One region of the Anaerobacillus alkaliphilus genome, then DNA from elsewhere that is predicted to be linked to it. Evidence: riboswitches for the same ligand, from Rfam matches in the RefSeq annotation. Region 1 holds a riboswitch; each other region holds the start of a gene.
The links. Region 1 has a riboswitch for cyclic di-GMP ahead of DS745_RS08625 (DUF192 domain-containing protein). Riboswitches for the same ligand answer to the same signal wherever they lie in the genome.
Positions count from the first base shown of each region.

Region 2: linked by a shared signal. The riboswitch ahead of DS745_RS20860 (putative bifunctional diguanylate cyclase/phosphodiesterase) and the one ahead of DS745_RS08625 (DUF192 domain-containing protein) in region 1 are both predicted to bind cyclic di-GMP.
Region 3: linked by a shared signal. The riboswitch ahead of DS745_RS09800 (hypothetical protein) and the one ahead of DS745_RS08625 (DUF192 domain-containing protein) in region 1 are both predicted to bind cyclic di-GMP.

Region 1 covers NZ_QOUX01000030.1:17,927-25,867, forward strand. The annotation lists gene DS745_RS08605 (4Fe-4S dicluster domain-containing protein) at 1-699, shown strand, start outside; gene nrfD (NrfD/PsrC family molybdoenzyme membrane anchor subunit) at 716-1,651, shown strand; gene DS745_RS08615 (formate dehydrogenase accessory protein FdhE) at 2,015-2,875, shown strand; gene mobA (molybdenum cofactor guanylyltransferase) at 2,902-3,501, shown strand; cyclic di-GMP riboswitch class I at 3,858-3,944, shown strand; gene DS745_RS08625 (DUF192 domain-containing protein) at 4,072-4,449, shown strand; gene DS745_RS08630 (Flp family type IVb pilin) at 4,433-4,615, shown strand; gene DS745_RS08635 (A24 family peptidase) at 4,716-5,222, shown strand; gene DS745_RS08640 (TadE/TadG family type IV pilus assembly protein) at 5,333-5,716, shown strand; gene DS745_RS08645 (TadE/TadG family type IV pilus assembly protein) at 5,721-6,674, shown strand; gene cpaB (Flp pilus assembly protein CpaB) at 6,746-7,438, shown strand; gene DS745_RS08655 (CpaE/TadZ family protein) at 7,469-7,941, shown strand, end outside.
Region 2 covers NZ_QOUX01000047.1:86,252-94,192, forward strand. The annotation lists gene DS745_RS20845 (tetratricopeptide repeat protein) at 1-2,277, shown strand, start outside; gene DS745_RS20850 (M50 family metallopeptidase) at 2,371-3,021, shown strand; gene ltrA (group II intron reverse transcriptase/maturase) at 3,776-5,101, shown strand; cyclic di-GMP riboswitch class I at 5,396-5,486, shown strand; gene DS745_RS20860 (putative bifunctional diguanylate cyclase/phosphodiesterase) at 5,557-7,815, shown strand.
Region 3 covers NZ_QOUX01000032.1:187,135-195,075, reverse strand. The annotation lists gene qoxB (cytochrome aa3 quinol oxidase subunit I) at 1-852, opposite strand, end outside; gene qoxA (cytochrome aa3 quinol oxidase subunit II) at 836-1,789, opposite strand; gene DS745_RS09815 (anti-sigma-I factor RsgI family protein) at 2,195-3,322, opposite strand; gene sigI (RNA polymerase sigma-I factor) at 3,319-4,035, opposite strand; gene DS745_RS09805 (coiled-coil domain-containing protein) at 4,210-5,109, opposite strand; gene DS745_RS09800 (hypothetical protein) at 5,134-5,619, opposite strand; cyclic di-GMP riboswitch class I at 5,652-5,735, opposite strand; gene DS745_RS09795 (hypothetical protein) at 5,877-6,449, shown strand; gene DS745_RS09790 (universal stress protein) at 6,593-7,012, opposite strand; gene DS745_RS09785 (SulP family inorganic anion transporter) at 7,100-7,941, opposite strand, start outside.

The DNA.
Region 1 (7,941 bases):
GCTCCTTCGTTAACAGGTAATAGTTATGACAATACAGGTGGTCTTGATGGCCAAAACTGGCGTCATGTTAAATTTATTGAGGATATCTCTGATGATCGCTCAGATTCTCGTTGGTTATTCCTTTCTGACTCCTGTAAACACTGTACGTTAGCTGGATGTATGTCAGTATGTCCTACAAATGCAATTATTCGTACGGAGTTTGATACAGTTTACATTGACCACGATACTTGTATCGGCTGTAAATACTGTATTACAGGTTGTCCGTTTGGTGTAATCGGAATTGGCGACCTTAGCGGAACAGCTGAAAAATGTTCACTATGTTATGATCGTCTTCAAGTAGGTCAAGAGCCAGCATGTGCACAATCATGTCCAACTGACTCTATCGAATTCGGTGATGTAGAAGACTTAATGGTAATGGCTAGAAAAAGAGAAGAGTATCTACAATCAACTGGAAACTTTAAAGCAAAAGTTTATGGAGACTCCGACATTTTAGGTGGTTTAAATGTATTCTATTTACTTCAAGATACACCTGAAAAGTACGGACTTCCTAGCAACCCACAAATGCCGCAAAAAACAATGCTTGGTGGTTATTGGAGTAGTGTGTTCAGCTTATTTGCTGTAGGCCTAGTTTCCCTTCTAAGCTTCCGTTCGTATCGTGAACGCAAGTTGTTAGAAGAAAAAACCACGACAAGTGCGTAATTGGGGGGACTAAAAAATGTATAGTTATGAACTAACACAATTAAAAAGTCCAGATTTTCCTTTTATCATTATTTTCGACCTTTTCATTGGAGGTATCGCAGCAGGGGCATTCTTAATTACTGCCCTTCTGCTAGCCTTCGGTGGCAAAATAAATAAAGCAGGTTTACACCGTGCGTTTTACGTGACGATGGCTTTACTACCAGTATACGGGCTATTACTAATCCTTAAGCTAGATAAAAAAGAACGTTTCGTTAACGTTATGTGGCAATTTAGGGACGGAAATATCATGTTGAACTGGGAGTCGCCAATGTCACTAGGGGCTTGGGTATTAAATGGATTAGGTGTTTTCGCAGTATTCGGTGTTTTATATGCTCTTAAGAAAGACAACTTACTACAGCTTCCATGGGCTAAGAAATTATATGACTTAGCTACTTGGTTACATGAAGGACCAATTGCAAAAGCATACCTTTCTGTAGGTGCAATTGTTGCAGCATGGTTCTCAGTTTATTTAGGAGTTCTTGTAACAACGTCTCAACTTCCAGCTTGGAATGCTACACCATTAATTCCAACGTTATGGATCATTAGTGCAGTAATCACTGGCGTATCTGTTGTTATTTTATTACTTCTATTTACAAATCGTGGATCAATCCTTGATGAGTCAATTCAACGTTTAGATAACATTGTAAAATCAGTGATCGTTGTAAATGTTGCGATGATTATCGTGTTTGTTATCGCTTTAGGACAATGGAGCGAAACAGTAACAAGAGGAATGTTTGGAATTCTATTATGGGGTGGCGTAGTAGTGGTTGGATTATTAGTTCCACTATTGTTAAAACTAAAGCCAAATCTCCTTGGTGTTAAGAATTCTTTAATCTTCTCAAGTGTATTACTTTTAGTAGGTGGATTTATCCTACGTTACGTTGTAATGATGGGGCCAATGTCATTTTGGTAAAATGAAAGGTGTAGAGCGTCGGTTTAGCGGCGACAAGCAAATGTTCTGACAGAAAAAAGTGTGGTTTTTCACTTTTTCTCTGGCAGAACATTTGACCTCGAGCCGCTGACGCTCAGAACTAGACACAAAATTTCCATAAAAATCAAGGGAGATAGTGAGTCAATCTATTTGGCTTTCTTTCTCCTTTCTTTTACAATAAAACTGTAAACGTAAACATATTATACCTAATTGTGAATAAATGAACTTTTGTTATTTTTTGTAAAAGTTCATTTATTTTCAAAATGTTAAAAGAAAATAAAAAGAGTAAAATCGTAATGAAAATGAGCTTGAAGAATGCTATAAAAAAGAGGAAGAGGGGCGATTATGAGTAGTATTAGAGGAGTAAAAAACGTTTGGAGTCGCTTAATTGACAATAACAAAGATTTTAAAGCTGTTTCAAAAATTCATATTGATTTAGTTGAGAGACTAGAAAAAGTTGAGCCGTTAGTTGCAAGCTTAGAATTAAGTAATGATGACATTGCTGCTAAATTAGCAGAAGGGATTCCATACTTAGAAGGCCAAGAAGAGAAAATTGACCTACAGTTTGCGATGAAACATTTTCGTGAGCTATCTAATTGGACGGGACTAGGTGATTCGCGTTCTATCTTTAAGAAAATGGGTAAAAAGGCAACTGATAAAGAGGTAGAACAATTGTTAAGAGCGTGGTTAACTGGCGATAGCACAGTTATTGATCAATTCGCTAATCAATATAATCTACAGTTAGATGTTCTATTTGTGGTAGCTCGCTATAGCTTACTACCAACCCTAAACCAATACCGTTTAGAATTTGAAAAAACAAAAGTGTTCAATGAGGAAGAGTGGATGAAGGACTATTGCCCGGTATGTGGTGATCAACACGGTCTAGCTGAATATCGTGGTAGTGAAAGATTTCGTCACTTTAGATGCTTGTCCTGTGCGGGAGACTGGGTATTCTGGCGAATTGCTTGTCCACACTGTGACAACAAGGATCATAATAAACTAAGTACGTTAATGATTAAAGAAGAAAAGGCTTCATTTCAAATTGATACGTGTGAGGAATGTTATGGGTATGTGAAAGGAATAAACAAGTTAGATCCTTCTAGCCCGATGTTTTTGTTACTCGATGATTTTGCTACATTCCATTTAGATCTTCTAGCAAAAGAAAAAGGATATCACAGACAAGGTACCTCGACAACGCTGCAGTAGATAGAAAAAGAGGGAAGGGGATAAGCATGAATGCTGGGTTAATTTTATTATCAGGTGGAAAGTCAAGTAGAATGGGGACAAACAAAGCACTTTTACCTATTGAAGGAAAAGCAAATATCGAGCGTATTGTTGATAGCTTAGGTGATGAGTTTACTGATCGAGTGCTAGTAACAAATAGTCCAGATGAATATGCATTATTAAAAGAAAAAGTTAAAATTGTAACGGATATATATCCAGGCTTGGGACCACTTTCAGGCATACATGCTGGATTATTGGCTTCATCAGCAGAATATAATGTCGTTGTTGCTTGTGATATGCCGTTTGTCTCAAAAAAATTAGCACGACTATTAGTGGAGAAAAGCGTGGGATATCAAGCTGCCGTACCTCGTTTTAACGGTATGAGACAACCATTGTTTGCGGTATATCACAAGTCTATTGTTAGTGAAATTGAGCAGTTCCTTAAGGGGAATGATTTCCGAGTCAATAATTTATGGGGAAAAGTAAAGATGTTATGGGTTGAGGATGAAAGTTTACAGTCAATTCCGGAAGTCGAAAAAGCCTTTTTTAACATGAATTATCCAGAGGAATATGATCAGGTGAAAAAATGGGTGTCAAAAGAACTATAGTTATACAAATAAGAATATAATAGTTCGATTATCATTGGAGTTGATTACGATCAACTCTTTTTTTTATGGTATTGCTCTTACATAGTTAATTTAGAATGTATAATACCAATTTATTTTTCGCTACTTAGTATTTTGGTTGGAGAGAGTAGGAAGAGTGTACTGAATAAATAGTAGTATATAAAGTCATGTATGTTGGAGGAAACCGATTTAAGGACTTTCAGTTCTGAATTTTTTGATAGTATATAAGTCTCGATGTGAAAATTCAGAAAATGATATTTTTGTTGGATAGGCTAAAACAAACATTTTATTTAAGATAATGACATAACATCACAGATTACGACAAACTTTTCGCTGTATCACGATAAAGGCAAAGCTAATGAAAGTTAGTGACGCAAAGCTAAAGGGGCTAAGGTGGACCTCCACTACGCCAGCCAGTTTCCGAAAGAAATAGGGAGTTTGTTTTTACTATTGCTTATGCAAATAGTATATACATAGTACACCTATCATGGTGTTCAACCCCACTTTCGGTAAGGTGGGGTTATTTTATTTGAGGCAAGGGGCGTAAAAGTTATGGTGAAGCTTGTAAATGGTAGCAACGGCAAGATATTAGCGGAAGATCTAAAAGTTGCTGATACATTTTTATCGAGGCTTCGTGGATTAATGTTTACCGACACCTTACCTTCAAATTGTGCCTTGCACATTATACCCTGCCGATCAATTCATAGCTTTTTTATGAACTATGCAATTGATGTAGTGTATCTAAATGCAAATATGCAAATTGTGGCTATCGATGAAGCGGTAGCTCCAGGGAAAATTGGAAAATTGCACAAAGGCACTATCTCAGTTGTAGAGCTGCCAGCCGGAAAAGTTGCAGCTACAGAAACAAGAGTAGGAAACTACTTACAAAAAATCGAAAAGGGAGAGGATTTATATGTTAAACAAATTTAAACAATTAGTAGTTCAAGAAGAAGGACAAGGTATGACGGAGTATGGGTTGATTTTAGGGTTAATAGCAGTGGTTGTAATTGGTGCGTTATCCTTGTTGGGTGGAGAGGTTAAAGGAATTTTTAATGATATAGTTTTAAAGTTTAATCCTGAAGCTAAAGTAGATTAATTATAAGAAATTTTTAAGGCTTTACGTTTACTGCGTAAAGCCTTTTTAAAAGAAGTAAATTAATGGTACAGTGAAATTTTATACCTAGTGAGGGAAATATATGTTATGGATTAATCTATTATTACTAGTTTTACTTCTTATATGCTTAATCACAGATTTGAAAAGTAGAAAGATTTATAACAAGGTTTTGTTTCCGACTCTAGCTTTTGCCTTTGTTGCCAACATAACCATTAGTGGTTGGTCAGGACTTGGATCTGTCTTAGTAGGTTTTCTAGTTGGTTTAGCAATTCTACTTATCCCTTTTTTATTAGGTGGAATGGGAGCCGGAGATGTAAAGCTTTTAGCAGTGATAGGCGCTTTAAAAGGTTCTGAATTTGTATTTACGACAGCGCTTTATATGGCATTAGTCGGAGGGGTTATTGCTTTAATTATTATCTTGATGAAAAAAGGAAGAGCTAAAGGACTATTGTATTATCTTGCTGCAAGAAAACATGGAATTGAACTTCCCTATGAAAAAAGTGCCCTGGCTGCAAAATATCCTTATGGTGTTGCGATTGTTGCAGGTGCTTTATTTGCCTTATTTATTCAGGAAACAAATCCATTCTAGTAAAAATTATTACTCACCTTACTACCTCAGTAAAAAAGCTGGATAGTAGTGGGGATTTTCAGTTTTATAGAGATGTTTTCTTAATTAGATTTGGTAAAGGAGAGGATAGAGTGAAATCTGAAGATGGACAAGCTTTAGTAGAATTTGCACTTGTTTTTATGTTACTAATGTTGCTTCTCTGTGGAATTGTTGACTTTGGACGTGCGTTTCATGCCTATCTTGCTCTTGATCATGCAGGGCGAGAAGCAGCCAGAATCGCTAGTATTGGAGAAAATGATGTGAAGGTTAGAGACGCAGCTAAGGCGGCGGTTCGACACCTGTCCATTAATGATACAAATATTAGCATAATTCCTGCCGCTAATATTCGTAAGCAAGGAGATTTTGCAACTGTGACACTTACCTATGACCTTGAATTTATTACACCGTTAATTGGTCGATTATTTACAGATAATCTTCTTAGTATTGAAAGTCGAACTGTCATGAGAGTGGAGTGAAATTATGAGAAGCTGGTTGAAAATAACTTGTCGAAAGCTTTATCGAGACCAACAAGGTGGTGTACTTGTTCTTGTCGCACTGATGATGGTTGTTTTACTAGGGGTTACAGCACTAGTAGTGGATCTTGGTAGAGTTTATGCTGAACAGAGTTCATTACAAAAAGCGCTAGATGCATCAGTTTTAGCTGGTGCACAAGGCCTAATCAAGAAAGAGACGCAAACACAAACGCAAGCGGAAGCACAGGCGATTTCCTATGCAAAGGATATCTCGAAAAAAAATTCTTACATCCTTAATGATAGTGATATAAAAGTAACTAGTAGCTATATTAAAGTATCTAAGGAAGTTTCGGTGCCAATGACTTTCGCAAAAGTGATTGGTTTTAATGAAATTACTTTTTCAAAAGAAGCAACAGCTTTAATAGGACCATTAGGTTCTTCCATAGGTGTTACACCAATCGCGGTGGAGAAAAAAAACATCCCGGATGGTAAGGAATTAAAATGTTCTAATACAGGTAATCAAAGAGGAAATTGTGGATATTTGGATATCGTTGGGAGCGGAGCAACTACCCTAGCTGATGGGATCAGAAACGGAGTTAAAATTTACGTAAAGGATGAAGTTAAATTTGAATTTGATACCGAAACAGGACAAAAATGGGGTCCTGTTAAATCTGCATTCGAACACCTAATTGATCTGGATAAAAATAAACTGCACTGCCAAAGTAAAAGTACAGCCGATAAAAATTGTAAAAGAGTGATTACAGTTGCTGTTGTTGATACTTTTGATTATGTCCACGGAAAAGACACGATTGAGGTAGTTGGTTTTGCTGCTTATTGGCTTTCTTCAATTAATAACGGGCAAAAAAGTGTTAGAGGTGAATTTATCAATATGATAGGTTTAGGTGAAATATCAGAGAATGGTCAAAACTATGGTACGTACGTTGTAAAATTAACGGATTAAAACATTAGTTCTAGACCTGTTATGTTTACTGAGTCATAGTTTTTAATTTAGATCCTAGGTAGGTGTACTGAGTGAGTTCTAAGTCAATTTTTCTTCTCGCAATTATTATGGGTGGAATTACTACCCTTTTATTTAATAACTACCTTAAAAATTCAACAGCTCCTACTGCAGCAATCGTTACCGAAAATACGGTCGAGATTATCGTAGCAGCAGAGCCATTAAAGAAAAATGAACGAATAACAGCAGAGAAATTGGAATTTAAAACGATTCCTGAGAGTGCCCTTCATCCACAAACTCTTATGACTAAAGAGGAGTTAGAAGGACTTTTCGTAACTGCAGATATGCAAACAGGTGAGGCCTTTTTTAGTCACCGTGTTCAAAGTGAGGAAGATGAAAAGCTATTCATATCACGGAAAGTAAAACCAGGCTATCGTGCGGTATCGGTTTCTGTTAATTATGTAGAATCGGTCTCAACTTTAACGGAGCCAGAGGACCTAGTAGATATTATTTTTACAGAAACGATTGAAAAAGAAGATAAAGAAGAAATAGTAACGAAATTGCTTTTTGAAAAGGTTCGTGTGTTAGCTGTAGGTAGAAAGATGGTAGAACCAACTTCACCGGAAAGTTACTCCGAATATAGTACCGTAACGCTAGAATTAACGCCTGCTGATGCTATAAAAATAGTTAATGTTTCAGAACGAGGAAGTATTCATCTCATGCTAAATAGTCGAATTGATGAACCTTCTGATAATAGTAGTAAGTAAATCTTTTCTAAGAACTATGGGGGTGACGATATGTCTGAAAAAACTTTACAAGAACAAGGAGAGTTAATTGCAGTTTGTAGTGGTAAAGGTGGAGTTGGACGGACGTTGTTAACGGTAAACCTAGCCATAGCACTTAAGAAAAAAAATCTAAAAGTAAGCATCTTAGATGGAGATTTTCAATTTGGTGATGTAAACATGGCAATGGACCTTCAGTCAGCTTCAACCATCTATGAGCTTTTAAAAAACGAAACTAGAATTGATGAATTAGCACTAAATGAATTGTTAGTTACTCATCAAAGTGGAGTTAAGGTACTCCCAGCTCCTGACAGACCTGAATTTGCTGATTTAGTTACTCCTGAGGTTGTTGACCAAGTGGTTGACATTATGGTTAGTCAGAATGACTACGTGGTTGTAGATACAGAAGTAGGATTTCAAGAGAAAAGCTTAGCGATTATAGAGAAGGCAACACAGGTTTTACTAGTAACAAATTTAGAAATTGCTAC
Region 2 (7,941 bases), on a different contig from region 1:
TATGTAACAGAAAGTGCTCGGAAATTTTTTGAAGAGCATCGTGACTGGAGTAGTGCGATTGAACTAGCCGTAAATGAGGCAATCCGAACAGAGCGTTTAGAGTGGTTTGAGGTAATGAACTTTTATGTAGACGAAGGGTTAACGAAACCAACGCCCCCCGATTATTTTACAAAACTTCTAGTGGTGTTATATAACGTCAATCATCGAAGCTTTGAAAAACTAGTAGTTTCGCTTTGGGAAAGTTATAAGGGAGAGGAATCCTATTTTTCATGGGTCAGGGAAATTGATCGGTTATTTTTACAGCTAGAAATAAATCCTTTGGACACGTGGGAGGGTATGTCAGGAAAGTATCATGAGACATACTTGGAATTGATCAACGGAGACTTTCTCATTCATGAAATTTCGGATATGATACCAACCCTACTAACGAATTGGTTAGAAGTAGCATCTTCTTCACATGATGTGTTAGCGGCGAGCTCAGTCCTTGCTTGGAATGAGACATTTGAAGAAGCGATAAATCAAAAGACAATAGATAAAGCTGAACACATAATCAAACATTCACTTCAAGAAGACACTAACCTCCAACAAAGTATCAAACTTTTTAAGGATATCGTTAAGTGGTCAGACTCATTTGAACTAGACATTCATGTAGACCAACGCTTGAAGTGGTTTGTCGAAAAAGTTTGTGATTTACAAACAAGCCCTATCTTACTTGGCGGCATGAGTGGGAGTGGCAAAACATCGGTGATTGACTCTTTGTTAGGATGTAGCAACGTTTCAGCGCCACTTTGCCCAGCCGTTTTTTATGGTTATGGAAGAGAAACAGAAATCTATGAAATTACGAATCAATCAACTCAACTGATATCTAGTCTTGCAGAATTAAAGGAGGATTTGCCAAAGTCATCGATTGTTGACGTTCGATTTCCAAGCAATTTTCTACTAGATCATCAGATTTCAATGGTCGATATTCGTGATTTTGACCAAAAGGAAGAGCTATCCTTTATACGTCTAGCAGATGCTCTGTTATATGTATTGCCGGTAACGACTGTTTTTACAGCTAAAGACCGTGAACGATTAACGAAAATTCAAGAAATGATACCGGTGCATTTCTTACTATTAACGGATGCTATTTTTTACGAAAAAGATGCCTCGGCACTGGCTGAAAAAATTCGTTCGCGAATGCTAGGGTATTTCCCTAAAGCAAACATTACGATCTATTCAAAACACGATACGAGTAGCAGGCAGATGGAAGAGATGTCTAGCTTTATTCAAACAGCTGTAAAGGGAGCGCTGAGTACGGAAAAAAGAAACGAAAAACTATTATTTTTCGTTCGTGAAACTCTCGCTTACCTGTTAAAGAAGCGTGTCGAGACAGAAATTGATTTAACTGAAACAATTAGGTGGAAAGAGGATATGGTTTCGAAGCTCCATGCGGCTGTTCATCAAGTAAGTGATTTGGAAAAAGAAAAAAACGAAGTCCTTCAAACGTCATATCGAAAAATGAAAGAAGATATGAAGCAGGAACTAAAAACCAATATTCCGAAGTTACTTAGCGATTGTTCCGCTCTAGTGAATGAAGAAAGGGACTTTCAAACAATCCATATTGACCTCAACGAACAAATGAACGAAAGAATTTATCAGTATGTTCAACATACTATTTTACCTAGATATTCGAAGGAGATCGCTATTTGGCTCGAAAAGTGTACAGAGGAATTATCACTTAGTTCAAACTTCTTAAAGGAAATGGCTGAAGGCTTTACTACCATGTATAAAGGACAGCACTTTAGTTTCGATTGTGACTTTCAGGTGTTAGATGATTGGAAGAGAGACTCTCACCGGTTATCTAAAGGAGTTCGTCTCGACAAAATGAATATCATCAACCGCTATACTCCTTCTCAATTGGTATTAAAGAGCGCTGGGAAACTATTAGGAACACTTTCTAACAAAACTATGTTATGTAATCTTTATCAAAAACTTATTGAAAAAGAGGATTTTGAGAAAATTGCAGGAACGATTACAAATCAATTCATGATCCAATTTGAATTGTTTGAAAAAGGGATTGAACGTGATATTTCCATGTTCTTTAGTCAATCATTTCAAGTTTTACATGAAGTGATCGAAAACGAACAGCAAGATATTCAATATAAGAAAGATGCATTGCAACGCCTGAAATCAAACCCTGAAAAGTATCTTGACCCTATTATGCTTTTCAATGTAAGACTACTACAATATGACCTGCTTCAGAGAAAAGCTACGGTAAATCCATCCTATGTGTAAGTGAGAAGGGGTTGTCTTCATGACAACTCCTTGTTTAATAAGGGTGAAAACTGGTAAGAAAGAAGATGATAACATTTTTTCGAGGGTGATAGATTGCTTAACCAATGGTACCTATATTTTCTATTAGTATTCTTTATTTTACATATTCCGAAAGTTAATTTGTATTTTGCCGCTTTAAATACGATGTTTCATGAAATGGGACATGCGATCGCTTGCCTATTATGTAAGGGACGAGTTATTAAGATCTCATTATTTCCTAGTACTGAAGGTCAAATTATTACGGCTTCAGGGAGTTGGATTAGTAGAGTGTTCATCTCATATGCTGGGTATACTTTCTCGCCACTTGTTGCTTACGCGTGTTTTTATCTAATTGGCGAAGGTCTGTACCTGGAATTGTTATATGGGTTTATTGGAGTGGCGATCATTAATTTAGTACTATGGGTGAGGAACCTATACGGTGTATTTTGGCTGACAACGTTTATTGGCCTATGTTTGCTTTTCGTTTATCTAGGACATGTGGGAGCTATTGAGATATTTGTCCAATTTTTAGCAGCGTTACTACTTGTGGAAGCAGTACGCTCGGCGTTTATTATTTGTTACTTAAGCTTCCGCGATCGAAGGCAAGCAGGCGATGCCACAAGCTTAGCGAAGAGTACATTTATTCCGGCTTTTATCTGGGGAACATTATTTTTTGTTCAGTCGATGATGGTCGCGTTTTGGATCCTTCGTTCGTTTGTCGCGTAGAATGTCAGTCTAGTCCGGGGAGGATTTGGCGGACGTACGCTCCGCTATTTTCTCGAAAAAGGCCGTTTTTGAGATTTTGAGGACATATGAATTTAGAATAAAACCCCTATAACGAACATCATAAATGGATATGATGATAACAATCCCTTATTTCCTCAAAGACAGCTGGAAAATAGGCTTTTTACCTAAAATAAGGGCCTCTGTGTCCTCGAAAGTTAGAAAATCAAGAAAAGTGGCAAAATAACGGAATGTATGTCCGGAGCGACCGAGCAAGGTTGCGTAATTTAGCAGGTGGAACTCCTGCTTGGTAAGACTCTAACCAAGTCGCCAATAGCGAGTCTTGGACTCACGGGGGTAACCGACGTGGGTTAAGCGTAGACAGCCAGGTAGTAGGCCTGAAAGTGATTGAGCCCCGAAATTAGTTCAAATTTAGAGAGGCCGACAGTGTCGGACAACTGGAAGGCAATATCTTATGTTACCGATATGGTGAGGAACATAAAACTCTCTCGGGGTCGAAGAGCCAGGCATGCTTCACAATGATTACGTGGCAACTCGGGATATCCTATATGTTCTTTCTTCACTTGAAGAGAGTATGGTTGAACAAGCGATACAAAGTAAGGAAACCAAATGACTATAGGAAGTCGGATGACTGTATAGTACCAATGAATGCGGGTAACTCTGCACGAGGAAAGACAGTCACCTGAACATTACCCTAACAAGGGACACATTTACTACACTCGGAGGTAGAAGTAGAATGGAAACAAAACTTATTAGGATAGCAGAATTAGCTAAGGAAGATCCACAATTAAAATTCACCTCTTTAGCACACCTTTTAGATCACGAATTTCTGAAAAGCTGCCATCAAGAACTACCAAGTAATAAAGCCACAGGAACTAACGGTACAACGAAAGAAGATTACAGTGAGAAAGTGGATGAAAACCTAACAGATCTGATTACACGAATGAAAACGAAAAGCTACCAACCAGTTCCTGTTAGAAGGACTTATATCCCAAAAGAAAAGAACAAGAAGAGACCTTTAGGTATCCCAGAACATGAAGACAAAATTGTTCAGAAAGGGATGGCAAAGATCTTAAATACAATCTATGAAAGTGATTTTCTAGACTGTTCTTTTGGATTTCGCCCAAGTAGAAACTGTCATGATGCGCTAAAGATCTTAAATGTGTATATTGAGGAACGGAAAATTAGTTACATCGTAGATGTTGATATCAAAGGATTTTTTGATAACGTAGACCACCATTGGATGATGAAGTTTTTAGAACATCGTATTGCAGACCCAAGCTTCCTACGTATAATCGGTAGATTTCTTAAAGGTGGTTATATGGAACAAGGGAAATACTTTAAGACGGACAGAGGGACTCCTCAAGGGGGTATCATCTCGCCAATTCTCGCGAATATTTACTTACATTATGTACTCGATTTGTGGTTTGAAGTACATGTGAAGAAACATTGTAAAGGACAGGCTTACCTTGTTCGTTATGCCGATGATTTTGTGTGCTGTTTCCAATACAAGAATGAGGCGGAACAATTCTATGACGTGCTAAAACTACGTTTAGCCAAATTCAATTTAGAAATAGCAGAGAACAAAACGAAAATAATTCCTTTTGGGAGATTTGCGACTAGTAACTGTAAAGATAAAGGTATAAGCAAACCTCCAATATTCGATTTCTTGGGTTTTACGCACTATTGTGGCAAGAGCAAGCAAGGAAAGTTTAGAGTGAAACGTAAAACAAGCAAGAAAAAGATGCAGGCGAAACTAAAGGAAAGCAAAGAATGGTTTAAAACCAATCGACATCAGAATATGGTGGAGCTTATTGACCGACTCAGACGCTCTTTAAATGGATATTACAATTACTATTGTATTACTGATAACACAAACAATGTAGCTAAATTCGTAAGAGAAATTGTGAAACAGTTCTTTAAATGGATGAACCGCCGTAGTCAAAGGAAATCATTTACGTGGGAAAAGTTTCACCTACTACTCAGGAAATTCCCACTACCTAAACCTAAAGTTAAAGTTAACATTTATGATTTAAGAGATCACATTAGCTATATTTTGTGAATGATGTTTAGGAAGAGCCGTGTGCGTTAATTGCGCCCGCACGGATCTGTGAGGGGGTAGGGTCACAATCCTGAGAGGAGAGGACCCATCCTACTCGACTGAACAATCGGAGTGAGAGAAAATCTGCGTACCTCAATAAAATAACGATAAAGGCTACCTAGTGCATGGGTAGTCTTTTGTTTGTTTCACTTAAAATCTATGTGGAAATATATCAAACTATGATTTATTTTGTCGAACTATGTGGTAAACTAACTGTAGCTTGGTAAGGTCATATCCAAGCCAAATAAAATAACTTCAATGAAAAGGCAAACTTACTGAAAGGTGAGGACGCAAAGCTTCGGACCTACTGGTTGTTGTGCCAACCTATGGTGGCCGAGTTACCAAGGAAATAGCGGTTAAGGTATTTCGTTGGAGATAGCTTTTTTTCTTATTGGTGGAAAAAATGGAGGAATTATATGCTAACAACAAATAGGCGTTTGATCTTACTTCTATTTACAGCCATTATCTTTTTATATTATGGGTGGTCTTTCTTATTTTCAGAAGAGGCATTTAGGAGATCGATTGGAGCAAGTATATTTTCTATGGTTACAGGAATGATTACCCTTGTCTTACTACTAAATGTTGTTAAAAAGTCTTCTTCGGGTAGTAAAAGGAACTTTTGGTTATTACTAGGGACTGGAGTTTTCCTTAATATCATCGGAAACGTCATCTTCTTATTTTCTATCATTAATCAGGGCTTCGTGTCAGTATATGATTTTTCATTCTTATTATGGTTAGGTGCTTATATATTCTATTTAATGGCTTTGGTACAAAAAACTAAAAGCTTAAGTAATTCTACGGCTAATAGTCCATTTACATTTAATATCATTGTGTTTATGACAGTATCTGTAACAATTAGTATCCACTTCTTGATTACACCTATTTGGTTACTATCTGAAAACTCATTCTTTCTAACAATGATTGGGCTATTTTATACAATTACAGACTTAAGCATCTTATTCCTTATTACGTATTTATACTATCTTTCTAAATCTAGTAAGGAACGACCGATGATAGTATTGCTTATTTTTGGATTTATTTTCCAAATCACTGGAGACTCTGCCTTTTTGTACTTAACGTTAAGAGAGGCTTACCAACATGGGGGTGCTATTGAACCAATTTGGTTACTCGGTCTGATGTTTATTGGGTTAGCTGCCTTATTTTCAGAGGAAACGTCGGTAGAAAATAGCTTGAATAACAGCACTTATTTGGATAATTCAGAGACTGTGTTTCCGTATATAAGCGTTATTATCTTGATGGTACTTGGGATACATAGCTATCATTATGAGTTTAACGCGCTTAGTATTGGTATGCTTCTAATATTTATTATGATTGTTAGCCGTCAGTTTGTGATTATCAGAAAAAATAAGATCTTAATGGATGAATACAAATACTTGGCTTATCATGATTCATTAACAGGACTAAATAATCGCGCAAGCTTCAATGAACAACTTATTCATTATATGGATGAAGCGAAACAAGCTCAAAGTTCAGTTGGGCTACTACTAATTGATTTAGACCGGTTTAAACTTGTGAACGATACACTTGGTCACCATATTGGAGATCGCTTGTTAGAAATTGCAGCACAGAGATTACAGTACGTTCTAAATGAAGATGATGTATTGTATCGTATCGGTGGAGATGAGTTTGTAGTGATTTCACCTAATGCGACTGAAGAGAATTGTATTGAAATATCAGAGACCATTATTAAAGAGTTTCGAGCCTCTTTCATAGTGGACCATCATGACATTTCAATCTCTCCAAGTATTGGAATTAGCTTATACCCTAGGAATGCGGAAGAAAGTCAACAACTATTGAAGAATGCTGATTTTGCAATGTATCTTGCAAAAGGGAATGGTCGAAATAGTTATTGCTTCTTCCATTCAGATTTAAATGATGCTCTTACTAGAAAGGTGAAAATAGAAAATGAGCTACGTAGAGCGATTGAAAGAAATCAGTTGGTCCTTTATTATCAACCAATTGTTGATCTAAAAACAGGACAACCGACCGGGGTGGAAGCACTAGTCCGTTGGTTTCATCCCGAAATGGGCTCAATCTCGCCAGCGGAATTTATTCCAATTGCTGAAGAGACAGGTCAGATTATTCCAATTGGAGATTGGGTTTTAGAAACGGCATGTAAACAAAACCTCGCTTGGCAAAAGGAAGGTTTGCCACCGGTTACTATTTCGGTTAACGTTTCGGTTCGGCAATTCCAGCATACTGATTTTATTGCAAAGGTAAAAAATGTCTTAGAAACAACGGGACACAAACCAGCATTATTAGAGCTAGAAATCACAGAAAGCATTATGCAAAATGTCAATGAATCTATTAACATCTTAAAACAACTGAAAGACATTGGCGTCAAAACGGCAATTGATGATTTTGGAACCGGGTATTCCTCACTGCACATTTTGAAAAAGTTGCCCATTGATACGATCAAGGTTGACAAGCTGTTTATTGACGACATCACAGACGAAGCAAATCAACCAATTGTAAAGACGATCATCGACATCGGTGCTAACTTAAACCTTCGAGTCATTGCAGAAGGGATAGAAACTATAGAACAAGCAAACATACTCACTCAGTATCAGTGTCATTTTGGACAAGGCTATCTATATTCAAAACCAGTCCCTGCAGAGATGGTGCCTGGCACCTTTCGTGGACAAATTAAATAGAAAGTCCACGTTAGATGGACAAACGGAGGAAGGAACAAACAATGTTTGTTCCTTCTTTTTAATTTGTTGAGCCTTTATGCACCATATCTTATAAATAGTTAACTGAAATTTCCGAAAATCTGTTAC
Region 3 (7,941 bases), on a different contig from region 1:
CTCAGGGTGACCCCATAACCAGAATAGGTTCGCCCAATGCATCGGTTCTCCACCACCAGAAATCGTAAAGATGTGCGTCCCGAAAATGCGGTCTAATGCCATGTAGCCTAAAGCAACTGTAAAAATCGGGAATGCGGCAACGATAATGATTGATGCAATAAATGACGTCCAAGTAAACATTGGCATACGCATTAACGTCATACCCTTTGTACGCATTTTCAAGATCGTAACGATAAAGTTAATACCAGACATTAACGTACCAATCCCTGCGATCTGTAATGAAATTGCGTAATAGTTATTACCGACATTAGGTGTAAACTCTTTACCAGCTAGCGGGAAGTAAGATGTCCAACCAGCATCAGGAGCTCCACCGATAACGAAAGCGATGTTAAACAGCATTGCACCACTAAAGAATAACCAGAAGCTAAGCGCATTTAACTGTGGAAACGCTACGTCTCTCGCTCCAATTTGTAATGGGATAATCACGTTCATTAAACCAATTAATAATGGCATAGCCATAAACAAAATCATAATTACGCCGTGTGCGGTAAATACTTCGTTGTAATGCTGTGAGCTTAAAATCTCTAACCCGGGTTGTGACGTTTGGGCTCGCATCATTAAGCCGTCCATTCCACCACGGAAGAACATCACAACACCAGCAATAATATACATAATACCAATTTTCTTATGATCAACCGTTGTTAGCCACTCACGCCATAGCCAACTCCATTTATTGAAATACGTTAAACCTGCAACAATTGCAATAGAAGTTAGTAAAATAGCAATCTGCGAAGCTAAAATTAACGGATCACCAGTAACTAAGATTTCGCTAAACTTAATCCCGTTTCCCATGATTGTGGCCTCCTTCTTCTGACGATCTTGGCTCTATCGTGTTATACTCGCGCTCATAACCCTCACCTTTTGTATGGTAGTAGTTACGATACGTTTCTTGGTGTAAGAAAATTTGTGCATCATGATCAGCATGGTTTACCCATTGTAGGTGCGTTTCGTTAAATGTCATACGGCCAACAACACCTGGATAAAGAATGTGCATATACTTTTCTTCTGTTAAGGTTGGTGCTGTTTGCTTTACGTCTTGCACCCATTTCTCATAATCAGCTTCTGTTTTTGCAACAACGTCAAAGTCCATATAGGCATAACCTTGTCCGTTAAAGTTTGTATTACGACCCATAAACGTTCCTGGGCGCTCTGCTAATAAATACAATTCGTTTTCCATGTTTGCCATGGCGTATTTTTGACCACCGAGCTGCGGGACCCAAAATGATTGCATCGTACTAGCAGATGTTAACTTAAACAAAATTGGTGTTTCGATCGGAATATTCACATAGTTAACTGTTTGGATGTCTTCTTCTGGATAACTAAAAATCCATTTCCAGTCTGCTGCTGTTACATGGATCGTAATAGGCTCTTTATCTTCATACCCTTTTGGCACATCTTCAACAGCGAATGTAACGAGTACCGTTGGGATAGTAAGAGCAATAACAATTAAAAGAGGAATTACTGTCCAAGTAATTTCTAAAGCGATACTTCCTTTTTCCTCTTCTGGCTCATAATCTTTGTTTTTAGCTGTTTCACGATACTTCCAGACAATATAGATGAATAAAGCAAAAACAACAACAATAACAAAAAGCATCATAACAATCGAGAAATTAATTAACTCTAGAATACTTCTAGCTTGTGGTCCCTCAGGTTGGAAAACAACCATTTCACAACCGGTAAGAAACATAACTAGGCTTAAAAGGAATAGTGGTAAAAAGTATTTTTTCACGTAAAATCCAGCTCCCTTCAACAACAGTTCACCATTAGGTGATGAATTTTATTTTAGTAGGTTTTCACTACACACAAAGTGTTAATTACTAACCACAGTTTATGTGAAATTCCTAACAAATCCTATGTCTAAATTGCGAATAATTTATGTCTAATTTGTGAATTTGTTTTTTCGAAATAATTTCTTACCTGCTTTTTACAGTACTAGAAATGATTCCGGTTTATTTACCACTAAAAAGCTTATTAAATTAAGGTCTGTGACTATTTAAGGTCCTTTAAAAAATGCAAGTAATTAGATTGTGGCTATTTTGTGAACATAACTTTTTGTTCTAATTTTAATATGCTTGAATAACATTTGGACACAAGTAGAAAAGGAAGCCAACATGTGTAGTCGGCTTCCTTTTCTTTAGTTATTTCCTTTACCAGGGTTCCCTTTCCCTGGATTGCTACCATTATTACCTTGATTGTTTCCTTTACCTGAATTATTACTATTGTTGCCCTTTCCAGGATTATTTCCTTTATCATTATTACCTTTACCTGATTTGTTATTGCCTTTATCGTTATTTTTAGCCGGATTGCCTTTATTAGTTTCGTTACCATTGTTACCCTGACCAGGATTGTTGCTATTACCCGGCGATTTCTCCTTATTAGAGTTGTCACCCTTTTTCTCAGCAGCTGGATTAGCTGGTCTCATAGATGGTTGATTATTTTTCTTCTTATCTTTATTCAATCCAGGAGGTTCTGGCTGATTGCCATTGCCATTTCCTTTACCTTTGTTAGGATTAGCTTTTTCTTGTGACTCCTCAGACTTATTCAAATCCTTCTGCATCTTCCTTAGTTCCGAGACACTTTTACCTTTTGCTGCTTGCACACTTTCGATAACTCCATCATTCTTAAGTTCTTTTAAGTGCGTTAACTTGTTTACAGACACTTGCATATCTTTTGCATCTTGATATGTTTCACTATTATTCTGTGTAACAGTCACTACAACATCTTGTGGAGTTGAGATTTTAATCGTTTCTTCAATTTTTTCAATTACTTTCTTATTTTGTTTTTTAAGCGGAATAATTGCTGTTTCAACATACGAATTGTCAGACGTTAGATACCCTTTTTCATAAGAATACTCAATAATCTTTTGATATGCTTCTGCCAATACAAGGTTTTCGATTTTTAAAGTTGAGAGTAACTCTACAGCTTCCTCGTTATATCCTGTTGCTTTCTCCACTTCCATTTTCTCATTTAACACTAGCTCAAGACTAGGATTTATATCAATCGCTAGTACGTATGAACTAGTGGGTGCTGTCATTTGAAATATCGTGTATGCCATAATTGCTAAAAAGAAAACTGCCGCTACAGATACATATTTCAACCATGATGTTTGCTTCTCCACATGAACATACTGTTCTCCCAATAATGGTGGGGCATTATGAGCAGCTCTAGCAATATTCTTAAACGCCCCATTTGGGCATAGTAAAACAATTTTATCTTCGGTTACTTTTACAACTATTCCTTCTGTACTTAGTTTGCCCATCATGACCGATCCCCTCTTTGAATGTATTGACCCAGCAATATCCACTGTGGATGAAGCTTTAATAAGATCAACGTAACGATATATTTCCGATGTCTTTCAATTGTTTTCACCTTATACCCTGTTTTCTTTACAAACATGGTCGTTGGGAATTGCCTCTTTTTTATAAACTGTTCGACACACTCTTGATCTTCTACAAATCTCTCAACGAGTTCAAACAAACTTTCCCTCGTATCTTTATGTTTAGGAGAAAACTTCTCCAATTCTTCAAAGTTTATTTGGTATTTCTCAAGTTCCTCACTTAGCTCTAGGATCTCTTCTACTAAATCATTTGCTTGTTTTTCCTTTTCATAACGCTGCAACGATTGCTCTACTTCGTAATTTGTTTGAAGATTTCCTTCATCTATAACATTGGCATTTAACGAAACATGCCTTTCATTCTTTTCTTTGCGAAAAAAATCGATCAAATCCCTTTGCACTAATAGATACACGTAATTAAGAAAGGTCCTACCTTTTGATGAGTCATACGTATCAATAGCTTTATTTAGAGCTATTAGACCAATACTTGCCTCTTCTTCACTCCAACTTATATACTTCTTACAAATATGTCCTACGGTATTAAGCACGTAAGGCTTGTAATGACGAATTAACTTTTCACGCACAAACTGATCACCATTTTGGGCACTAGCAGTGTCTTCTACGACATTAGCGGTTTCCATCCCCTACGCCTCCTTTACCGATTTATACGTACATCCTTCTATTATCCTTCGTTTATGTAGTCAAAGAAAGTAAAAGATATTACCAGTAAAACCAACTAACTGAATAACGTATGAAAGAGACTGGCTCAATATACCTAGTGATGGCTTGAGCAAGTCTCTTTTTGTGGCCTTGTATTATGGTCTTCCTTGACCTTGGCCGTTTCCTTTATTATCTTTGTTACCTTTATTCCCTTTATTTCCTTTTTCAGCAGCTTGCTCTAATGTTCTTTCTACCTTCTCTTGTGCTTGCTTTTGTGTTCTTTCAATTTTTTCTAGAGCCTTTTCGTGAGCTTTTGTTTGACCTTTTTCAAGATGTTTTGTAGCACGCTCTTCAGTTCTTTGAATTTTCTCTGCAGCCTTAGTTAACGTTCTTTCTACTTTCTCATTTGTTTTTACAACATGCTTGTTGCTTTCTTCTACTTCTTCTGTTTCTAATTCTGTTGTAACGTCGCTTTCTACTTCAATTGTTTCTTCTACAAGTTCAACTTCTTCTGCCGTTACTAGCTCTTCTTCTAATTTTGCGATCGCTTCTTCAACAGACTTCCAAAGGTCTTTGGCTTTTGCCACACGAGCCATCGCTCTTTCTTGATTAGCCAACGCTTTTCTAATTCCAGCCTTCGCTTGCTCAGGAAGGTTATCTCGCTCTAATAATGCTAGTAGATTTTGACTACGTTTGACGATAATTTGTGCTATTACCTCTTCTAGTTCAGTGATGTCCTCACCAATTTTTGCTGCTTCATCAACGATATTTTCGATAGCTGCTAAATTCTGATCGATGTCTTCAACTAGTTCTCCGACTGCGTTTTCCTCGCCAGTTTCAATGACAGTTTCGATTTTATCAAGGCGATTTTCTGTAAAGCGATCCTGAACAATCACCCTTTGGACAACATTTTTCGTTAGTTGAGCATTTCCTTCAAAGATATGAAATAGCAATTCATCTACACCTGTTTTTTTATTGTCAACACTATCGGCAAAGGTTGCTCCACCCATTGTTAAACCACCTACTAAAATTGCTGTTGATATAATTTTCTTCATCGTTTAGTTCCTCTCCTTGTTCACTTAATAAATTTCTATCATTTCACGAAAATCTTCTATCGTCTCTCTGTTACCTTCAAACATTTCGTCAGGTGTCATCATCGTGACTATTATTTGACGATCTGACTTTTCCTCAATCCATATCTGTGTGCGAATGCTTTCTTCTAGCTCAGTTTTCCAAGCAATAAAATTAAGTCCTTCACCAACGACAGTAACCTCACCTGCACCTGATAATAGCTCTTTCTTTATTTCTGACACAGTTTTTTCTTTTGGAATAACAGAGATCAAACCAATTATATTATCACGCGTAAACTTCACAGTTTGTGAGGTCTCTTTCTCAAGCACCCAACCAGTTTCTGCCTCAATTGATATTCCTAGTTCGGAATTATCGTAGTAGTTATTACCATCACCATTCGGATTGTTATCAGTAACTTCTTCCGTAGCTTTACTACAACCAACTAAAGCAGTCAAAAGAATGATGAGAAATATATGTACTACCTTATGACTCACGTTCTCTCACCTCAAATTTCCCATAATATCATTTTGGCAACTGGCTAACATAGGTTGAACCCTTAGTCCCTGTAGTTTTGCGTCACCACCTTTCAATGGTTTTGCCCTTTACTTGTTTTTTCTTTCTTGCTTATCTATACGGAGAATTACTTCATTTTAAGGGGGGGAATGAAATTTAATTAAACGTTTGTTTAAGAGAGAACTTGTACTTATTTTGAAAAACGTTCATATGAATTATTAAGTAGGGAGGTGCTCATATGGGGTTAGAGATACTTTTAACTCTACTTTACACATGTATTATCGCTTGGATCTTTAGCTTTTTATTTTTGTATCGGAAACACATCTCCACTATGGCTGGGATGATGATTGCGATGACAATTGGGATGACACTTGGTTTATCTTTTGGGACGATTATGGGTCTTATTTTTCCGGAACATTTTTTTGAAATCACGGTCATAAGTATTTTATTTGGTGCAATTATGGGAACTATAGCTGGATTTCCAATTAGTATGATGGCCATTTTAGACGGTTTTCTTTCAGGAGCAATGGGTGGAATGATGGGAGCTATGCTAGGTGTAATGGTTTCGAGTGATATGGCTAACAATGCGATGAACGTAATCATTGTGCTGGCTGCTGGCGTTTTCTTTATTTTGCTATTGATGATGCAAGGTGAAGTAACAGTTAAAGAAAAAGGTTGGAGGAGTTTCTTCTTTAGGAGACGGTTTCCTTTATTTATTGTTATCTTACTGGCCTTTTATTTTACAGATCATTATTCCTTGCCTAATCATCAAGAAGAGACTGACCATTCTCATCATCATCATGAAAAATAATTGTCAATTTTGAATTTTGAATTGTTGGATAGGGCTAGGCTTCGCAGTTCCGTAAAATTATTTTTAATGCAAACAAAGCTCAGTTCAATTTTGAACTGAGCTTTGTTCTATCAATCATAATTCATAATTCATAATTCACAATTCTACTTAACTATCATCACAGGGCATTTCGCACGTTTCGCAGCTTTGTGACTAACCCCACCAAGTACCATGCTTTGTAAACTATTTAGGCCGCGACTACCAATGACCAGGCAATCAAACTCTTGATTATTAGCGAACTCTACAATTGTTTCTCCTGGGTCGCCGTGAAGGATTTTTAATTCATGTGCTATCGATGATTTTTCTAATAATGTAAGAATATCCTTTAGTTTCTCTTTTCTTTTTTCAGCGATATCTTTACTGTCCCCAATTCGTAGCACATCTGATTTTGAGGTTGCTCCATCAACTACATATACAATCGTCACTTTACTTTGTTCTTTTCCCCCTACTAAGTGAATAGCATTTTCAGCTGCTCGTAGTGAATGTGCTGAACCATCAGCCGCTAGCAAAATATGTTCAAACATGAAATAACCCCCATTTTCGTATAATAAAACAAAAGTGCCGGTCATCTAAGATGAACAGACACTTTTGTATGTTTCTAACAGTATACATTAATGGCCAGAATTTTTCGATAAGCCACCAATTTTTTGTACTAATAATGAGCTTTCTTTATTTAACCCGGTAAAATGAACGGTAATTCCACTTTGTTCATATTTCATTTCAACCTTATCTATCGCACCTATCGCTGAGTCATCCCATAGATGGGCTCGGCTAAAATCGATTTCCACTTCTTTAACAGCGTCTTTGAAATCGAAGGCAGCAATAAAGTCCGTAACCGATACGAAGAATAGTTGCCCTTCAACAAAGTAAGTCTTCTTATCACCTGAGTGTGAAAGTTTAGAAGTCACGTGAACCTTTGAAATTTTCGCTCCGAAGAAAATTGCACTTAGAAGAACACCTGTTAAAACCCCAATTGCTAAGTTATGAGTAATTACAACAGTTAAGACTGTAACAACCATAACAGTTGCGTCTGTTCTAGGAATTTTGTGAAGTGTTTTTAATGAATTCCAGTCGAATGTCCCAATTGCAACCATGAACATAACTCCAGCTAAGGCCGCTAACGGAATTTGTACAACAACCGAGCCAAGGACAATAATTAAAAACATCAGGAAAAGTCCAGCAACTAAAGCTGATAAGCGTCCTCTACCACCTGATTTTACGTTGATCACTGACTGACCAATCATCGCACAACCAGCCATCCCACCGAAACAGCCGGCAACAATGTTGGCAATCCCTTGACCGCGACTTTCTCTGTTCTTATCACTATCCGTATCTGTCATATCATCAACGATTTGAGCCGTTAATAAAGACTCTAATAAACCAACAATTGAAAGTGCTAATGCGTATGGAAAAATGATCATTAATGTTTCAAATGTTAACGGAATGGATGGAA